Desulfitobacterium hafniense DCB-2: one gene and its partner. The protein of the gene in region 1 interacts with the protein of each later gene in a pairwise test. Links are inferred from orthologs where the notes say so. Each region holds a gene or a part of one and is shown in the gene's direction. Other genes may lie near its edges. The genes, in order: tpiA and pepT.

Region 1 (8,971 bases):
GTTAGGGGAGATGCTGGTCCCCAAGGTAGGCAAATCGGGAGTCAATCACCGGATGCGCAAGATCGATGAGCTTGCCGAAAAGCTGGAGGAACAGAGTAAACGAGTCAGGAAAGGAGGATAAATGTGCGCATAGGATATGGCTTGAACCTGGAGCAGACACAGAAGTTGATCATGACGCCGGAGTTGCGTCAAGCGATTGCCGTTTTACAGTTATCCGCTTTAGAACTCTCCGGTTATGTGGAGCAGCAGATGCTGGAAAACCCTCTTCTCGATGTGATTGACGATTCCGCCGACAAAAGCGCGGATCATACCCAGGAAGATTCCCCGGCTCAAGAGAAGAACGAGGGGGCGGAGGAAGGGCCCTGGGATATGAACTGGGAAGAGTATTTTCAACATCAGGAAGAACGCATCAGCAAGGAGTATGACCCGGACGCCGGGCAAAGCACCCGCTTTGAGCCTTTTTTAGCGGCAGGTCCTTCCCTTCAGGAGCATTTGCTGGAACAGATTCATATTCAAAAGGTTCCCATGTCCCAGAAGCTGCTTGAATATATTGTCGGCAATTTGGACGATAACGGCTATTTAACCCTTTCTTTAGAGGAAATAGGGAAGCAGCTCCAGCTTCCCCTTGAGGAAGTGGAAAAAGGCTTAGCGGTGATTCAAGGGCTGGACCCTTTGGGGGTGGGGGCAAGAAGCTTGGAAGAATGTCTGTTGCTGCAGCTTCCCCTGCTGGCAGACTACCCTCCGGAGCTGCCTGAATTTCTTAAGTATCTGGAGGATTTAGCTGCCGGTCGTTTGCAGAGGATCGCCGCCCAGCTCAAAATTACCCCCAGTCAGGTTCAGGATATGGCCGATTTAATCCGCACCCTGGATCCTAAACCCGGCCGGAGCTTTGCCGGGACCGGCGAGGTGCGCTATATCGTTCCCGACGTTGTGGTTGAAGAGGTTGAGGGCGAATATATTATCCTGGTCAATGATGTGACCGTACCCCGTTTGGGAATTAATCAGGTCTACCGCAAAGCCTTAAGTCAGAATAATGAATCAGAGATTCGCAAATTTGTCGAGCAGAAACTCAATGCGGCAGCCTGGCTGATTCGCAGTATCGAGCAAAGACGGCTCACTCTTTATAAGGTTGCGGATGCTATTATCAGACGCCAGGAAGAGTTTTTGCGGCGGGGCATCCGCTGTTTAAAACCCCTCAATCTCAAAGACATTGCGGAAGAGATCGGGGTCCACGAGTCCACGGTCAGCCGGGCTACGGCTAATAAATATATCCAAACCCCCCGGGGGATTTTTGAGTTTAAGTTCTTTTTTGCTACGGGGCTGGGCAGTGAACAGGGCATGGCCACGGAAGGAATTAAACAAGCCCTGAAAGAGATCATTGCCGCCGAGGATCCCAAGAGTCCGTATTCCGATCAAAAGCTTTCCGAGATTCTTAAAGAAAAGAATATGGAGATTTCACGACGAACTGTGGCAAAATACCGGGATGAACTGGGGATTCCGTCCACGGCGCTGCGGAAACGCTATTAGCCGCTGGCGAGCAGCCGCAGATTGGTGCGGATGGGCAGGGATAAGGAAGGAATTTTAGAAAAGGGTGCTGAATAATAACAGTAACTCTTTTGTTACACTGCCAGAAAGTATAAGCTTGCGCTGTATACTTTCTAAGCATAAGTGCAACCAACGACTTCGCCTCATTTGAGAGCATGGGTTTAAGGCACGGCGAAGCCGGGTTTTCTTTAATATTGCCCAGGTTATGATGGGCTTGGTCTTAAGAGTAGAATTTTCCTTGGAGCGGTATACTAAGATGATAGAAAGTGCTAAACTTAGACAGGTTGAATTGATATGAAATTGCTGTTGGCATACATATAGACATAAATAGCAAGTTTAAAGAAAAGATATAGTTTAAAAACGATTAAGCGAAAGAGGAAAGGAGAAAATACTTAATGATGAATAAGAAAGGGCTTAAAGACATTGCGGTACAAGGAAAACGTGTTTTTGTGCGGGTTGATTTTAACGTACCTATGGATGACCATGGCAATATTACCAACGACACGAGGATTCGGGCGGCTCTGCCTACCATTCACTATCTGATTGACGAAGGGGCTAAAATTATCCTCGCTTCCCATTTGGGACGTCCCAAGGGAAAACCGGATCCGAACTATTCCCTGGCTCCGGTGGCCAAACGTCTTGGTGAATTGCTCAAGCGACCGGTGGCCATGGCGACCGATTGTATCGGTCCGGAGGTAGAGAAAGCAGCAGCTCAGCTGCAGGAAGGTGAAGTCCTTCTTCTAGAAAATGTCCGTTATCATGCCGAGGAAGAAAAGAATGAACCGGAGTTTGTCAAGCAATTAGCCCGCTTAGCTGAAGTGTATGTTAACGATGCTTTCGGTACAGCCCACCGGGCTCATGCTTCCACAGAAGGAATCGCTCATCATCTTCCCGGGGTGGCCGGCTTTCTCCTCCAAAAGGAAATTGAAAGTATGGGCAAGGCTCTGGAGAATCCGGAGCGGCCTTTTGTGGCCATCATTGGCGGAGCCAAGGTCAGTGACAAAATCGGGGTCATTGAGAACCTGCTCCATAAAGTGGACGCTTTGATCATTGGCGGCGGCATGGCCAATACCTTCCTGAAAGCCCAGGGCTATTCTCTGGGTAAGTCCCTGGTGGAAGGAGATAAATTATCCCTGGCTCAGGAGATTCTTGAGCAAGGGCGGGAACTCCAGGTGGACATTCTTTTGCCCCAGGATGTGGTTGCGGCCAAAGAATTTAAAGCCGATGCCCCCTATCGGGTCACCCCTGTCCGGGAGATCGCCGAGGACGAAATGGCTTTGGATATCGGACCGGAAAGTGCCGGACTGTTCAGTGCAAGAATACAAAAGGCCCGGACTATCGTCTGGAACGGCCCCATGGGTGTCTTTGAAATGGAACAATTTGCCAAGGGGACGGAGAAAGTTGCTCAGGCTGTGGCCTTATGTCCGGGTCTGACCATTGTCGGCGGTGGAGATTCCGTGGCCGCCGTAGAAAAAATGGGTGTAGGGGAGCAAATGAGCCATATCTCCACAGGAGGGGGGGCTTCCCTGAAGCTCCTGGAAGGCAAGACCCTGCCCGGTATAGCGGCACTACAAAACATCTAAACTTATCCCATCTTGAAAGGAGCTCATTTCATGGCCAAACGACATCCTATTATCGCTGGAAATTGGAAGATGAATAAAAGTCTCCGGGAGACTCAGGAATATGCGGTAAAGCTCTTAGGAGTGCTTGGCGAAGTCACTGCAATCGATGTTGTCGTGTGTGCGCCCTTTACAGCCTTAAATGTTCTCAAGAATGAGCTGGAGGAGAGCGTCATTCATATTGGGGCTCAGGATATGTTTTATGCCCCCGATGGGGCTTATACGGGAGAGATCTCTGCGGCGATGCTGGTGGATGTTGCCTGCACCTATGTCATCCTCGGACATTCGGAGCGCCGGGAAATTCTCCGTGAAACGGATGAGGAGATTGCCAAAAAGGTGAAGGCGGCCCTTAAGGCAGGGCTCACCCCCATTCTCTGTGTGGGTGAAAACTTAGCCAACCGGGAAGAAGGCAAGGCCTTTGCAATCGTGCGCGGCCAGGTGGAAAAGGATCTGACGGATCTTGCCCCAGATGATTTGAAACGGGTGGTCATTGCCTACGAACCTATTTGGGCTATCGGCACGGGTAAGACAGCCTCCAGTGAAGATGCCCAGGAGATGTGCGCCATGATTCGCTCTACTTTAGCCGGAATTGCCGGTGTGGTTGCCGATGAGGTCAATATCCTCTATGGCGGCAGTGTTAAGGCGGACAATATTGGTGAGCTCATGAGTCAGCCGGATGTGGACGGCGCTCTGGTGGGCGGGGCCAGCCTGGAAGCCGAAGGATTTGCCCAATTGGTTCAGAATGCGGTGGCTGTTCTATGAAGCCTCTGCTCTTGATGATTCTGGACGGATGGGGTTATAATCCCCAGAGCGCAGGCAATGCTGTGGCTAAGGCCCCCAAGCCCCATTTCGACAGACTGCTTGAGGAGTATCCCCATACCCTGATCGTTGCTTCCGGGGAGGAAGTGGGATTGCCCCCAGGCCAAATGGGGAACTCGGAAGTGGGGCATTTGAATATTGGGGCAGGCCGGGTGGTCTATCAGGAATTCACCCGGATTTCCCAAGCCATAAGGACCGGTGAGTTTGCCCGGAATACGGTTTTGCAGGAAGCCATGGAACGGGTCAAGGATGGGCCCAATGCTCTGCATCTGATGGGGCTGCTCTCCGATGGAGGGGTTCACTCCCATAGTGAACATCTTTTCGCCCTCCTGGCTATGGCCAAAACCATGGGGGTTAAAAAGGTATTCATCCATGCCTTGTTGGACGGCCGGGATGTGCTGCCCCAAAGTGCCAAAGGGTTCATGACCCAACTTAATAGCAAATGCCGGGAATTAGGCCTTGGCCAGGTGGCCACCGTCAGCGGCCGTTATTATATGATGGATCGGGATAAACGTTGGGAACGGGTGGAAAAGGGTTACCGGGCTTTAGTGAATGGGGAAGGTCTGAAAGCGCCTAATTCTTTGGCAGCCATTGAACAATCCTATGATGTCAGGGTCACGGATGAGTTTGTGGCACCTACAGTCATTGTCGACTCGGCAGGGGAGGCTGTGGGACCCCTTCGGGACGGTGACAGTTTTATTTTCTTCAATTTCCGCTCCGATCGGGCCCGGGAGATCTCTTATGCTCTCTTGGATGAAGAATTTACCGGCTTTGACCGGGGAAGACCTTTGCAACTCCATTATGTGTGTATGACCGAATATGACGATAAGCTGAAAGGGGCGGCCGTGGCTTTTCCGGCTCAGAACTTAGACAATACCTTGGGGGAGGTTCTGGCCAAACATCAGAAAAAGCAGCTGCGCATCGCTGAGACAGAAAAATACGCCCATGTCACCTTCTTTTTTAATGGTGGAGTAGAGGAGCCTTGTCCTGGGGAAACCCGCTGTCTTATTCCTTCTCCTCAAGTCCCTACCTATAATCTGTTGCCGGAAATGAGTGCTTATGGAATTACCGAGGAGCTCTTAAAGCGTCTGGAAAGAGAAGAGGATGAGGTGATCATTCTGAACTTTGCCAACGCGGATATGGTGGGTCATACAGGAGAGTTTGAGGCTACGGTCAAAGCCATCGCAGCGGTGGATCAGTGTATCGGGCAAATCGTTCCCCAGGTTTTAGAGCGCCAGGGAACCGTCATTATAACCGCCGATCATGGCAATGCGGAAGCAAAAGTGGACCTGCAAACCGGCCAGCCCTTAACGGCCCATACCACCAATCCGGTGCCCTTGATCCTGGTTAATGATCAGCTTAAGGGTAAAACCCTGCGGGAAGGCGGGGCCCTGCGGGATGTGGCGCCGACCATGCTCCGGCTGCTGGAGATTCCGCAGCCCCAGGAGATGACTGGAAAGTCCTTGATTTGTTGAATACTATTTAGGAGGTAAACCCTATGAGTTATATCGAAGAGATTTATGGACGGGAGATTTTGGATTCCCGCGGCAATCCTACCGTTGAGGTGGAAGTTCTTTTGGAGGACGGTTCCATGGGCCGGGCGGCTGTTCCTTCCGGTGCTTCCACAGGTGCTTTTGAGGCCGTTGAACTGAGAGATGGGGATAAAGGCCGTTTTCTGGGTAAAGGCGTTCTTCAAGCCGTAGCGAATGTCAATGAGGTGATTGCTCCGGAATTGGAAGGATTAAACCCCTTTGACCAGCCGGCTATCGATCGGGAGCTGATTGCTCTGGATGGCACTGAAAACAAGGGCAAGCTGGGAGCCAATGCTATTCTGGGGGTTTCTCTGGCGAATGCCAAAGCGGCTGCGGAATGCGTCGGGCTTCCTCTTTATCAATACTTGGGCGGGGTTAATGCCAAAGAACTCCCCGTCCCCATGATGAACATCCTCAACGGTGGTCAGCATGCCGATAATAATGTGGATATTCAAGAGTTTATGATCATGCCTGTCGGTGCCAAGAGCTTTGCCGAAGCTCTGCAAATGGGAACCGAAGTGTATCATAGTCTGAAAGCTGTTCTTAAGGAAAAGTCACTGGCTACTGCCATTGGGGATGAGGGCGGGTTTGCTCCCAGCCTGGAATCCAATGCCGATGCCCTCCTGGCTATTATGGACGCTATCCAGCGTGCCGGCTACACACCTGGCAAAGATATCGCTCTGGCCTTGGATGTAGCGGCTACGGAGCTTTATCGTGATGGCAAGTATCATCTTGAAGGAGAAGGCCTGACCAAGACGGCGGATGAAATGATTGCCTACTACGAAGAGCTGGTTGAAAAGTACCCCATCGTTTCCATCGAGGATGGTTTGTCCGAAGAAGACTGGGAAGGATGGAAAAAGCTTACCGAGAAACTGGGAAGCAAGATTCAGCTGGTCGGGGATGATCTGTTTGTCACCAATCCCGCCCGCTTGGCCAGGGGCATCAAAGAAAAATGCGCCAATTCGATTTTAATTAAACTCAATCAGATCGGAACCCTAACCGAAACGCTGGATGCCATTGAGATGGCCAAACGTGCCGGTTACACAACGGTCATCTCCCATCGTTCCGGGGAGACCGAGGATGTGACCATGGCTCATGTAGCTGTCGCTGTGAATGCGGGACAGATTAAAACAGGAGCTCCCGCCCGGACAGAACGGGTAGCAAAATATAACGAGCTTCTCCGCATCGAGGAAGAGCTGGGGGAAACCGGAGTTTACCCGGGCCATGAGGCTCTGGGCCGTTAAAGGCCATATATTGACAGCTAGGGTATAGACTATTGCCATTTGTCAAATTTTTATGCTAAAATAGCGGTACTGGCTAAAACCATAGGGAATGACCGCCACACCCTCTCTGTGTCTTAAAACAGGGGAGAAGTGGCGGTTTACCTGGTATAGGCAGGCGATTGCTTCCGATTGGTTTTCAATAGATTGAGGAGGTGAATAGGTATGGTGATTTTTCTAACCGTAATATTAGTTCTTAGCTCCTTAGGCCTGATCGCAACGGTTTTACTTCAATCCGGTGTGAGTGCAGGTTTGGGAGCTATTGGTGGTGCCAGCGAATCCTTCTTTGGGAAAAAGAAGGGCTTGGACGCTGTCTTTCAAAAAGTTAGCATAGCTTCAGCTGCAATATTTTTGCTGAGTTCTCTGGGGGTAGCCTGGCTCATGAAATAAGGCCAGGTCCCCTGCTCCCTTTATTCAGCTTCCGTAGAAATAGAAGATCATCGCAGAAAGATAATCCTTTAAAAAAAATATCCATTACCTTACCAAAATCAATAATGAACAATCCCAAGTTGTAATTTTAATGGCGCCAAACGGAAACTGAATTAGTATTTGGGGGACACCTGGCTCATTACATAATATAAAAATTTTCATTATTTAGGGGGGTTTTTTGACAATGGATTTTGCTTCAACGCCTATATGGGCTGTCCTAGCAGGTCTAGTCGGGCTGGCATTTGCCTTCTATTTCGCAAGTAGCGTTTTAAAAGAAAGCCCGGGAAATGCTCGGATGCAGGAGATTTCTCTCGCGATTCAAGAGGGTGCCATGGCATTCCTCAACCGTCAGTACAAAACACTGATTCCCTTTGTAATCATAATCTTTCTTATTCTAACTTTTTTAAAAGGCTGGCAAACGGCTGTATCTTTCCTGGTGGGAGCGCTGCTTTCCGCTGTGGCCGGTTATGTGGGCATGGGAATTACCACCCGGGCTAATGCCCGGACCACGGAAGCTGCCCGGACCAGCCTGAACAAGGCTTTGGGCGTGTCCTTCCGCGCCGGGGCGGTTATGGGTCTTTCTGTTAACGGCTTAGGTCTCATTGGGGTTGCCGCTCTTTTCCTATGGTTCCAGGATGCGGAGACCATTAACTCCTTCGCCTTTGGTGCCAGTGCCATTGCCTTGTTTGCTCGTGTCGGCGGTGGTATCTATACCAAAGCAGCCGACGTGGGTGCGGACCTGGTAGGTAAAGTCGAAGCCGGCATTCCTGAAGATGATCCCCGTAACCCTGCTGTGATCGCCGATAATGTCGGGGATAATGTGGGTGATACCGCCGGGATGGGCGCCGACCTGTTTGAATCTTATGCTGCTACCACCATTGCGGCGATGCTGATTGGCGCTGTGGCTTTCAAATCCCTAGGAGGGGGAGTTTCCGGACTTATGCTGCCGCTGATGATCGGTATCGCGGGAATACTTTCTTCGATTATCGCCAGCTTTTTCGTGCGCACCGGGGAAAATGCCAACCCTCAAACGGCTTTAAACAAAGGCTTATGGGGAACTAACCTTCTAACGGCCATTGCTTCCTACGCCATCGTCCAATTGATGATCACTGAACCTGTCCATGTCAGTGAAAGCTTAACGCTGACTGCTAACAATATATTTATTGCTATTGTCTGTGGATTGGTTGTGAATATTCTGATCGGTTTATTGACCGAGTACTATACTTCGAATCAGAAGGCTCCTGCCCAAGCTATTGCCAAAGCTTCTGAGACCGGTGCCGCCACCAATATTATTCAAGGTCTGGCTACCGGAATGAAGAGTACCGCTCTTCCTGTTGTCGTGATCTGTGTTGCTACTTATGTTTCTTTTGCAGCAGCCGGTATCTTTGGTATTGCTATGGCTGCTATGGCCATGCTTTCTACGGCCGGTATGGTTGTAGCCATCGACTCCTTTGGACCTGTTGCCGATAATGCCGGCGGTATCGCAGAGATGGCTGATCTGGATCCCAGTGTCCGCAAGACCACGGATAAACTGGACTCTGTAGGGAACACCACTGCTGCGGTGGCGAAAGGATTTGCCATCGGTTCCGCGGCCTTGACAGCTTTAGCTCTCTTTAATGCTTACTCTGAGCTTGCTCATCTGGATCGAATCGACATCCTGGTACCCACCACGATTATCGGTCTCTTCATCGGAGCTGCGCTGCCCTTCCTCTTCTCTGCTTTTGCTATGGAAGCTGTAGGTAAAGCT
Region 2 (9,024 bases), 1.6 Mb from region 1 along the record:
GGCATAGCTTAAAAAAAGAATATTGCGGGCGGGAACGTAGGTCACGGGGATTTGGCCATCCTCTGTGTAATCAGGAACCTGAATGGAGGCATCCGTTAAGGCACTGCCTCCCACATGTTCAATCTTAATGAGCCGATGCTCTTTGACCTTATAGTATTGGGCGACCGCTTTGGCTGCCTCCAATTCCCGTTGATGCCTTTGTCCATAATCAAAGGATAAAGGATACAACTCATACCCGGCCTTATGGGCAACGCTCATACAGGTCGTGCTGTCCAAGCCGCCTGAAAGCAATACTACCGCTTTTTTCATGACTGAGCTCCTTCTCTCCTTATAATTCAAGTGGCTTTTAAGATCAGGTGGTCTTTAAGCCATCATCCAATTTTGGCCTGTCTTTTCTGAACAGAATCAGGGACCAAATATAACCCCCGAACACCTTGGCAAAAAATTGCCCAAACACAGCATAGGGAATAAACATCCCGAAGGCCAAGGTCGGAAAAGCGATGGAATCCACCGCCGCAGAAACAACATTGGAACTGTTGACTTTGACAAAGCGGGGATGCTTCCTTAAGGCCTGGTAAACGGCAGTGTCCGTAATACCGGTAAGCAAAAAAGCGATAAACGAGGCCACGGCGATGGGCCCGGCATTGCGATTGATAAACCAGGACAGTAAAGCACCGGTTCCCACCAAAAGAAGCATTTTCGGCCAGAGATGCTTGCGGCTCCATTGCTCATGGAGCTTATCCCGGGCGACTAAGTCAAACGCAATCAGCAAAAATGCATTAATCGGTGTTGAGATCGGGCCAAAATAGGTTACCGACAAATTAGCTGCTACATTGGCCGCCAAATATGCTAGTACAATGAGCATGATACCCACTCCTCCATTTTTCTATCAAACTATTATAAACCCTATGTCAATCCACGGGCAATATCCAGATCTACTTATCAAAAAGCCCGCCTTTTTTATGGCTCTTGATCCCGCCGCGGGCTTGCCCTAACTTAGCAGCAGCCTTATTGGGTCCGCCTTGCTGAGCACTTTTTTTCTTCTTCTCTTCGATGAGCTTTTTCATTAGCTCTATATTTTTATCCATTGCCATATACCTCCGGTTTTTTTGCTCCATTACTCTTAGGGGGCTTTACGACCCGCAATCTCCTCGGCAAGTTCACTGAGATAGGTCCAGCGCTCCAGAGATTCTTCCAGCTGCTTCTCCAAGTCTTCTTTTGCTTTCATCAGCTCATTCAATTTACCGTAATTGCTTCCCTCTTCCGCCATGTCTTGATCCACTTGTTCCAATTGACCCTCAAGACCGGCAATTCTGTCTTCAATCTGTTCATACTCCCGTTGCTCTTTATAGCTCATTTTCACCGGGCGCTCTTTTGGCTTGGCCTGATGCCCGGCAGCCTCAGCTTCACCCAGCCTCGAGTTTTGGCCGTTCAGCTTCTGCGTCTTAGAGAGGGCTTCTCTTGAGGACTGCTCCTCCGCAATCCGCCTGGCCAGCTGTTCCCTATAGTCTGTATAGTTCCCAATGGCGAAATGGATTCTTCCTTGGCCCTCAAAGGCCAGAATTTGATCTACCACCCTATCCAGGAAAAAGCGGTCATGGGATACCGTGATCACCACTCCGGGAAAATCCTCCAAATAATCTTCAAGAATACTAAGGGTTTGAATATCCAGATCATTGGTCGGCTCATCCAGCAGCAGCACATTAGGGGAGCTCATCAAAACCTGCAGCAGATAAAGTCTCCGCTTCTCTCCTCCGGAGAGCTTTTCAACGGGAGTCCATTGCTGGGCAGGAGTGAAAAGGAAGCGTTCCAGCATTTGCGAGGCCGTCAGGACCCCTCCATCAGAAGTTGGAATCACTTCCGCCACGGCTTTAATCACATCGATCACTTTAGTCTGTGGTTCAAACTCCCGGTATTCCTGAGCAAAGTACCCCAGCTTTACTGTGGGCCCCCATTCGATCTCTCCGGCATCGGCTGGCATCCGCCCAGCCAAAATATTTAACAGGGTTGACTTGCCGCTGCCATTGGGGCCAATGATCCCGATTCGATCATATTTAGCCAGGATGATGCTGAAATCATCAATAACCGTCCCTGAGCCGGGATATGATTTACGCAGATGAGAACACTGGATGACCTTTTTTCCCAACCGGGCTGCTCCTGCAGAAACTTCCACTTTCCCGGTCTTCTCTTCAGGCTGATCAGCTTGAAGCTGTTCAAACCGATCAATGCGTGCTTTTTGCTTGGTGGTGCGTGCTTTAGCTCCCCGGCGAATCCAGGCCAGCTCATTGCGCAGGATATTTTGCCGTTTCCTTTCTGTGGCTTCCTCCTGCTCATCCCGCTCTGCCTTTAATTCTAAAAAACGGCTGTAATTACCTGGATATGCATAAAGTTTTCCCCGATCCAGTTCAAAAATTCGATTCGCCACCCGATCAAGAAAATAGCGATCATGAGTGACCATCAAAAGAGCACCCTTAAGCTTATGCAAGTAATTCTCCAACCAATCCACCATCTCATTATCGATATGGTTGGTAGGTTCGTCCAGAATCAATACATTTGAAGGCTGAATCAGTGCACCGGCTAAAGCCACCCGTTTACGCTGTCCTCCGGACAGTGTCCCGACAGGAATATCAAACTGGGTTATCCCCAGCTTAGTGAGAACGGCTTTAGCCTCACTCTCGATTTGCCAGGCATTGTGGCTGTCCATCTTCTGGCCTAGCTGGAGCAGGGTATTTTGGTAACTTTCGCTGTTGGGATCTTGATTCAGCCGTTCCAGGGCCGTTTCATAGTCCCTAAGCAGCTTCATGAGCGGGGAATTGCCTTTAAAAACCTGCTGCAATACCGTAGCCTCGGGATCGAAGTCGGGCTCTTGGGGAAGATATTCCAACTGCAGCTCATTATTGGTCGTGATCTGCCCTTGATCCGGCTGCTCCAAGCCGGCCAGAATCTTCAGCAAGGTGGATTTCCCTGTTCCGTTGACCCCGATAATACCAATTTTTTGACCTTCCTCTATGCCTAAGGAAATATCCTGGAATAAAGGCTTAATTCCATAACTCTTGGTTAGGGACTCAGCAGTTAACAGATTCATTTTGATTCCCCTTATAGTTTAATAATATAAATAGGCAGCAGATATACCGAGCCATGTTTTATACACACTAACTTTAAGTATATCATTTCTATGAGCTCCAGTGAACTGCAAATCCATAAGCCATATTTAAACCGGATCACAGATTAATTCTATTGATGCCAGACATTGACTGAGATGTTTGAGGAATACGCGAAAAAAGCAGACCGGCTCCGTTATAGGGAGTCGATCTACTCTAACAATAATCTTTCAAACTATGATTAGCTATGTCGATGTTTTCACAGCACGAGAAGAAATATATAAATCCTTGCCATCATATTTTTGCTGAATTGTCTCTACGAAATTGTCCGGTTCAATTTCTACAACCGACACTGAAATCGAGTCAGGTGGAAAATTGAGTTCCCTTACCATCAAGTCTTTCAGCTTGTTGGCAATCTCCAGCTTGGTATCACGATCCCGTCCGGGATAAAGATTAACTGCGATATGGGGCATAATACATCCTCCTTTTTAAGTTACGGTAGTTAATGAAAACAACATTTGCACCTTTCTCAATTAAGGCATCACGACAAATCCGGTGGGGATGGGTCGTTCGCCAAAAATATTGCTGACCTTATTCAATACCTTGCCATCATAAACCATCTCCACCATGGAGCCGCCACTCAGATTAACCGCTTCTACGGCACCATACTCTAAAAAGAGATTCTCCATATCTTTTAGGGTTGCCCCGATACTCCAATCAGGATCACGTCCATCGATCACCATAAAAATAAGGGTCCCATCTGCACGCTGGCCGATTCCGGCACGAGGGGCAATCCCCCAGCCGCCGTCCCCGGGGACGGCAGGCTTCCCCTCCCTGACTAAGGTCGTCCCATTATCAGCTAAAGGTGGGGAAAATCCTACCCCTTCCTGAATATTCTTTTCTTTAATCTCCTGAACATTCATAGGTCCAGTAATTAGTTTACCTTCGGCATCAAGACCAATGAACTCGACTGCTTGATCCCCGGCATTATTGTAAACGACTTCCCCGTTCTGCACCGTAATGCCGTCGGGAAAGACTTCATTACCCTCCTCAAGGGAAAGGTAAATCCCGCCGGCATTGATGCCGGCGATGGCACCTGAACGGCTTACCATATCCGTGAGTTTTTCTTCAACTGTGCCGATTTCCTCAGTAACGGCTAATGTAACCCGCTTAGGATCGCTGATGAGCATGACTTTTCCTTTGATATTAAAACCGTGGAGATTCTGGCTTTCGATATCTTTAATGACAATTCCGGAGCTATCATAAACAAGGGTTCCTCCTTCAATATGCGTTCTGACCTGAGTTGCCGCCCCGGAGGCAAAGGAAAAACCCATCAGCTCCTGCAACTTTTCAGGGCTTTCGGCATAATTTCTGACATCCTCACCAACCGTATAATCCGCCCATTCACGACCATTGATAAAGCCTACTTCACGCTGGCCATCAGTTAATGTAGCGCGAATACCTCCGGCATTATCAACCAGGGCCAGCAGGATCAGGGCATTTTGGCGAAAAGGATTGTCTTGTCTGGCTTCTTCCGTATCATACTGCTTAAGTACCTCGGAAGAAACTGAGTAAACAAGTTCAATGTCGTAAGGCTGCTCACCGGTGTGCAGCTTAAAGTGATCGTACTGCACACCCTCCGGTACAGGCAACAAACCAATCAGTCGGCCAACAGCGGAATTATCACCCACATAGTTTGTACGCTCTCTCCAGAGGGCTTCGGCAGGGCTCAGTTCCCCGGTTGCAGCTTCACTATGAGCTCCGCCAAAGGTACCCGCTATAGCGACAGCGGCAATCAGCAGCACCGCAACTACGGTGATCCCCAGCATGCGCGGTTGCTGGGCGATCCGTTTGATGCGCTCGGTTATTTCTCCCTTACCTCCTGTCATGGTGGTGGCACAGTAGAACAGATCCGCAGGCTTTGGCGATGCAGTCATCATCTCGATGAGAGTTTTGCCGTAAGCCATGCGGTTTTTTTCACCCAGTACACGAAGGGTTCCCTCATCACAGGCCAGCTCGCTGTCTTGGCGGGATAGCACCACAGCAAGCCACACTAATGGATTGAACCAATGAATACAAAGACATAAAACGCGCACAAGAGACCAAATGTGGTCACCATGTCGGTAATGAGTCAACTCATGGGCAATCACATGGGTTATTCTCTGTTCATCGGCGAGACTGGGAGGTGTCAGGTAGATAGAAGGTTTCCACAATCCGTACAAACAGGGAGACGGCAAATCCTCGGTGACATAGACAGCCAGCGGGCAAGAGGCATTATGTACTCGCTGCCGGCTTCGTCTGAGCTTTCGGCTCAGGCGAACATTGGCCATGACAAAAACCCCGCCGCTGGCCAAAATTCCGCCCAACCAGAGATAAGTTGCCATCGCTCCGTAGTCTGTCTTATGAGCTGCAGCATTGGTGACGGTATTGTTATTTTGAGCTGTCTGAATTCCGATTGGCTCTATTCCCTTCACAGGATTAACTGGATTAATTGGATTGGCAGGATCAGCTGGAACAGCTGGATTAGATGAAGTAGCTAGAGTAGCTGGGTTAGGTATGGTAGTCGGAACAACAGTAACAAAGCCACCGGGCTGTTTGGGCAAAGCGTTCAGCACACTGATGGGGCTTTCAAACAAGGAAAAGGGCAGAAGCAGCCGGATCGCCACAAGCAGCCACAGCGCATATTGCAGCCGGGAGGAAATCCGGCCACGCAGCAGCTGCCGCAGAGCGACAACAATAAGTATCAGAACGGAAGAGGTCATCACTGTTTCAATCATTTTTATCCTCCGCCCCCTGCAAAATGGCGTACAGCTCGTTGATCTCCTCTTTGGAAAGCTGCTTTTTCCGTACTAAGGTGCTCATCATCATGCTTGCCGAGCCTGCAAAGGCCCGTTCAAGCAAGGAACGTGCCTCAGCCACCGCAACATCATCCCGTGCCACATTGGGGTAATATTGCTTGGCCCGCCCTACCACTTCAAAGCGAATAACACCTTTTTCAGTCATGCGTTCCAGCATGGTCTGCACTGTACTGCGACTCCAGCCCGGATCATCCTTTAATTCATGGCAGAGCTGCACATAGGTGCGGGGTGCCAGCTCCCACAGTTTCTCCATGATATACCACTCACTTTTGCCAAGGGCATTATTTGCCGTTACCATTACGACCCTCCCCTCCCATTGCACGACTTATGTCGTTCATTAAAAATACTATAGCCTTTCACACGACACATGTCAAGCAATCAAAGCAAAAATACCCTCCAAGCAATTCTCTTTATATTTTTCTGTTTTAGGGTTATAATAGGAATAGCAAAAGCGGCGATGGATTAACATCTCAGCCGGTATGCCAGCTTAGTCCGCAGATGCGGTCATATGGGATTGACCTAAAAAATAGCCTTTGTCCTTGCCAGGGGGGCTATTTTTAGTTATCTTAACGACTGGCTTAGGTATTTCAAGGACAAATGTTTAATGCTCATCTGCTTGTCAGCCAATACCAAGGTATGGCAAGTGAGTTTAAAAATTCGCTGATTTTGACTTTTACTAAGCTAGCTGACTCGATTTCAAAACCGGCGAATTTTCATCTTCAACCCTACAATCCCTGAACGTCAAGGGGTATCACCCTCCGGCATGGTCTTGGAAAGTCTTAGTCCAAAAAGCTAATATATAACCATTAAACCCAGGCTAACTAATTTCTATATTTAGTTCCCTATTAACGAATGAGGAGGCTTAATCATGTCCAGTGTCATCGAACGTTTTCTCAGATATGCGGCCATCGACACCCAATCCAATGAAGAGTCCCAAACCACCCCCAGCACCGGGAAGCAGCTGAACTTAGCCCGGCTTCTTGAACAAGAACTTAAAGAGCTTGGCTTGCAGGATGCGCGCATCCAGGAGGGCTATGTTTATGGAACCTTGCCTGCCAACTCTACCAAGGCGATCCCCGCCATCGGCTTTATCGCCCATATGGATACCAGTCCTGATTTTTCAGGGACCGATGTCAAAGCACAGTTAGTTGAGAATTATGACGGCCAGGACATCCTTCTTAACCCGGAACACAATCTGGTCCTCTCCCCTGCAGACTTCCCGGAATTGCTGGATTACATAGGAAAAACCCTGATCACTACTGATGGTACCACCCTCTTGGGAGCGGATGATAAGGCCGGCATCGCCGAGATCATGACAGCAATCGCCTATCTGACTGCACACCCGGAGATTGAGCATGGAACCATCTGTGTGGCCTTTACCCCTGATGAAGAGATCGGCCGGGGTGCCGACCAATTTGATGTGGCCGGTTTTGGAGCAGATTTTGCCTATACCGTGGACGGCGGGTCCATTGGCGAGCTGGAATACGAGAACTTCAATGCCGCCAAAGCTATCGTGAAAGTAAAAGGAAGAAATGTTCACCCCGGCAATGCCAAGAACAAAATGATTAATTCCATTCTTTTAGCCAATGAATATATCGTCAAACTCCCTCCTCAGGAAACACCAGCCACCACCGAGGGTTATGAGGGCTTTTATCATCTCAATGATATCCGGGGAGATGTGGAAGAAACCACCCTTTACTACATTATCCGGGATTTTGCTGAAGACTCTTTTGCCAAGCGTAAGGAGACCATGCTCAATTTAGCGGAAGAGTGCAACAAAAAATACGGATCGGGACATTTTCATGTCGAGATCACCGATCAATACAAAAACATGAAAGAAAAAATTCAGCCGGTGATGCATATTGTGGATAAAGCCCAAAAGGCCATGGAGACGGTGGGGGTTAAACCTCTGATCAAGCCCATCCGCGGGGGCACCGACGGCTCACGCTTATCCTTTATGGGCCTGCCCACCCCTAATCTATTCACCGGCGGGCATAATTACCACGGCCGCTATGAATTTATTCCCACCTTCGCCATGGAAAAATCCGTGGAAGTTATCCTCAAGATTATTGAACTCTATGCCGAAGAGCATTCGAATTAAAGGGCCCTTCTTACAATATAAAACCGCGTGAAATCATCGTTGATCTCACGCGGTTTTTTCAACTCATGGTTTTCTCAGGTTTTCCATTCACCTGATGAAAACTCTAAAAACACTTCTATATCTAAAAAGCACTTCTATATCTGTGGAAATAAGAGTTCGACGATTTGAATGAATTCTTCCAGCTTGCCGCAATCATTGACCAAATACACCGGAAGCCCGATAAAGCGAAAGGGTAAGTTCTTATGGACAAAATCATAAAGAGAGGGCACCTCGTGCGCGCTTCTCTGGCCTTTAAGCTGGTTTTCCAGAAGACCGTAGAGTTCCCGATAATGCACAGGGTTCAGATTGTGGGCTTGAATATACCCTTCCCGCTGCCGTGCATACACGGATTGAATATAGTCCTTCTGCTTATCGGTCCAGTAGGGGTGCGCCTTTAAGACAAAGGCGTTGGCCAGGGTTTCTTCAAGACAATCCTGAGTGCCCCAGGTCTGACTATAGATCTTTCTTTTATAAGCTGGGTAAAGACCCTCATTATTCCTTCCCACATCATCCAGCAAAATACAGTAGCGCTCAATGAGATAATGGAAAGACACATGAGTGAGAACAGAATCCAAAGCCAGGGTATGTGCCTCTCTTAAGGTCATCAAGGTCTGTCTGAGAATACTTAAGAGATACATCCCGAACATTTCCGCATAAAGATAGAGACCGAAATTCTCCGAATTAAAATGATAAGGCCGGTAGGTTCCCACCATATCAAAATTCTCACAGCGTCTTTCATTAAAGTAAAGCTCATACTCCCGCAAATTCAATTTGAGCTGATTGAAGGAACTTGAGTTATAGGAAATCGCTTTGCCTTTCGCCAGATATAAATCCAAGCCCTGGATGATCGGGTAGACTTCTTCTCTTACATACTCCCCCACTGTGCCACCTCATTTCTATGGGCAATTCGTGTTGCGAGCCTGTC

The links.
Region 2: the proteins of tpiA (region 1) and pepT interact in binary tests that used the Escherichia coli proteins (3 or more experiments, as listed by UniProt). The link is inferred for Desulfitobacterium hafniense DCB-2 from one-to-one orthologs.

Annotation. Positions count from the first base shown.
Region 1 is NC_011830.1:5,029,605-5,038,575, reverse strand. Bases 2,244-5,042 are described here. They hold tpiA (triose-phosphate isomerase), read left to right. Parts: upstream 2,244-3,158; coding sequence 3,159-3,926; downstream 3,927-5,042. Other genes in these bases: gpmI (2,3-bisphosphoglycerate-independent phosphoglycerate mutase), read left to right, coding at 3,923-5,042; DHAF_RS23530 (phosphoglycerate kinase), read left to right, coding at 2,244-3,128. Also shown: DNA-binding protein WhiA, read left to right, coding at 1-121; rpoN (RNA polymerase factor sigma-54), read left to right, coding at 124-1,527; more of DHAF_RS23530, read left to right, coding at 1,941-2,243; more of gpmI, read left to right, coding at 5,043-5,458; eno (phosphopyruvate hydratase), read left to right, coding at 5,482-6,759; preprotein translocase subunit SecG, read left to right, coding at 6,961-7,185; DHAF_RS23505 (sodium-translocating pyrophosphatase), read left to right, coding at 7,409-8,971. UniProt on the Escherichia coli protein: Involved in the gluconeogenesis. Catalyzes stereospecifically the conversion of dihydroxyacetone phosphate (DHAP) to D-glyceraldehyde-3-phosphate (G3P).
Region 2 is NC_011830.1:3,443,745-3,452,768, forward strand. What follows is about bases 6,092-8,943. They hold pepT (peptidase T), read left to right. Parts: upstream 6,092-6,827; coding sequence 6,828-8,060; downstream 8,061-8,943. Other genes in these bases: DHAF_RS16100 (BlaI/MecI/CopY family transcriptional regulator), read right to left, coding at 6,092-6,257; DHAF_RS16110 (hypothetical protein), read right to left, coding at 8,195-8,943. Outside these bases: 7-cyano-7-deazaguanine synthase QueC, read right to left, coding at 1-309; DHAF_RS16075 (VUT family protein), read right to left, coding at 353-865; DHAF_RS26125 (hypothetical protein), read right to left, coding at 936-1,088; DHAF_RS16085 (ABC-F family ATP-binding cassette domain-containing protein), read right to left, coding at 1,124-3,085; DHAF_RS16090 (tautomerase family protein), read right to left, coding at 3,347-3,574; DHAF_RS16095 (M56 family metallopeptidase), read right to left, coding at 3,635-5,878; more of DHAF_RS16100, read right to left, coding at 5,871-6,091; more of DHAF_RS16110, read right to left, coding at 8,944-8,980. UniProt on the Escherichia coli protein: Cleaves the N-terminal amino acid of tripeptides.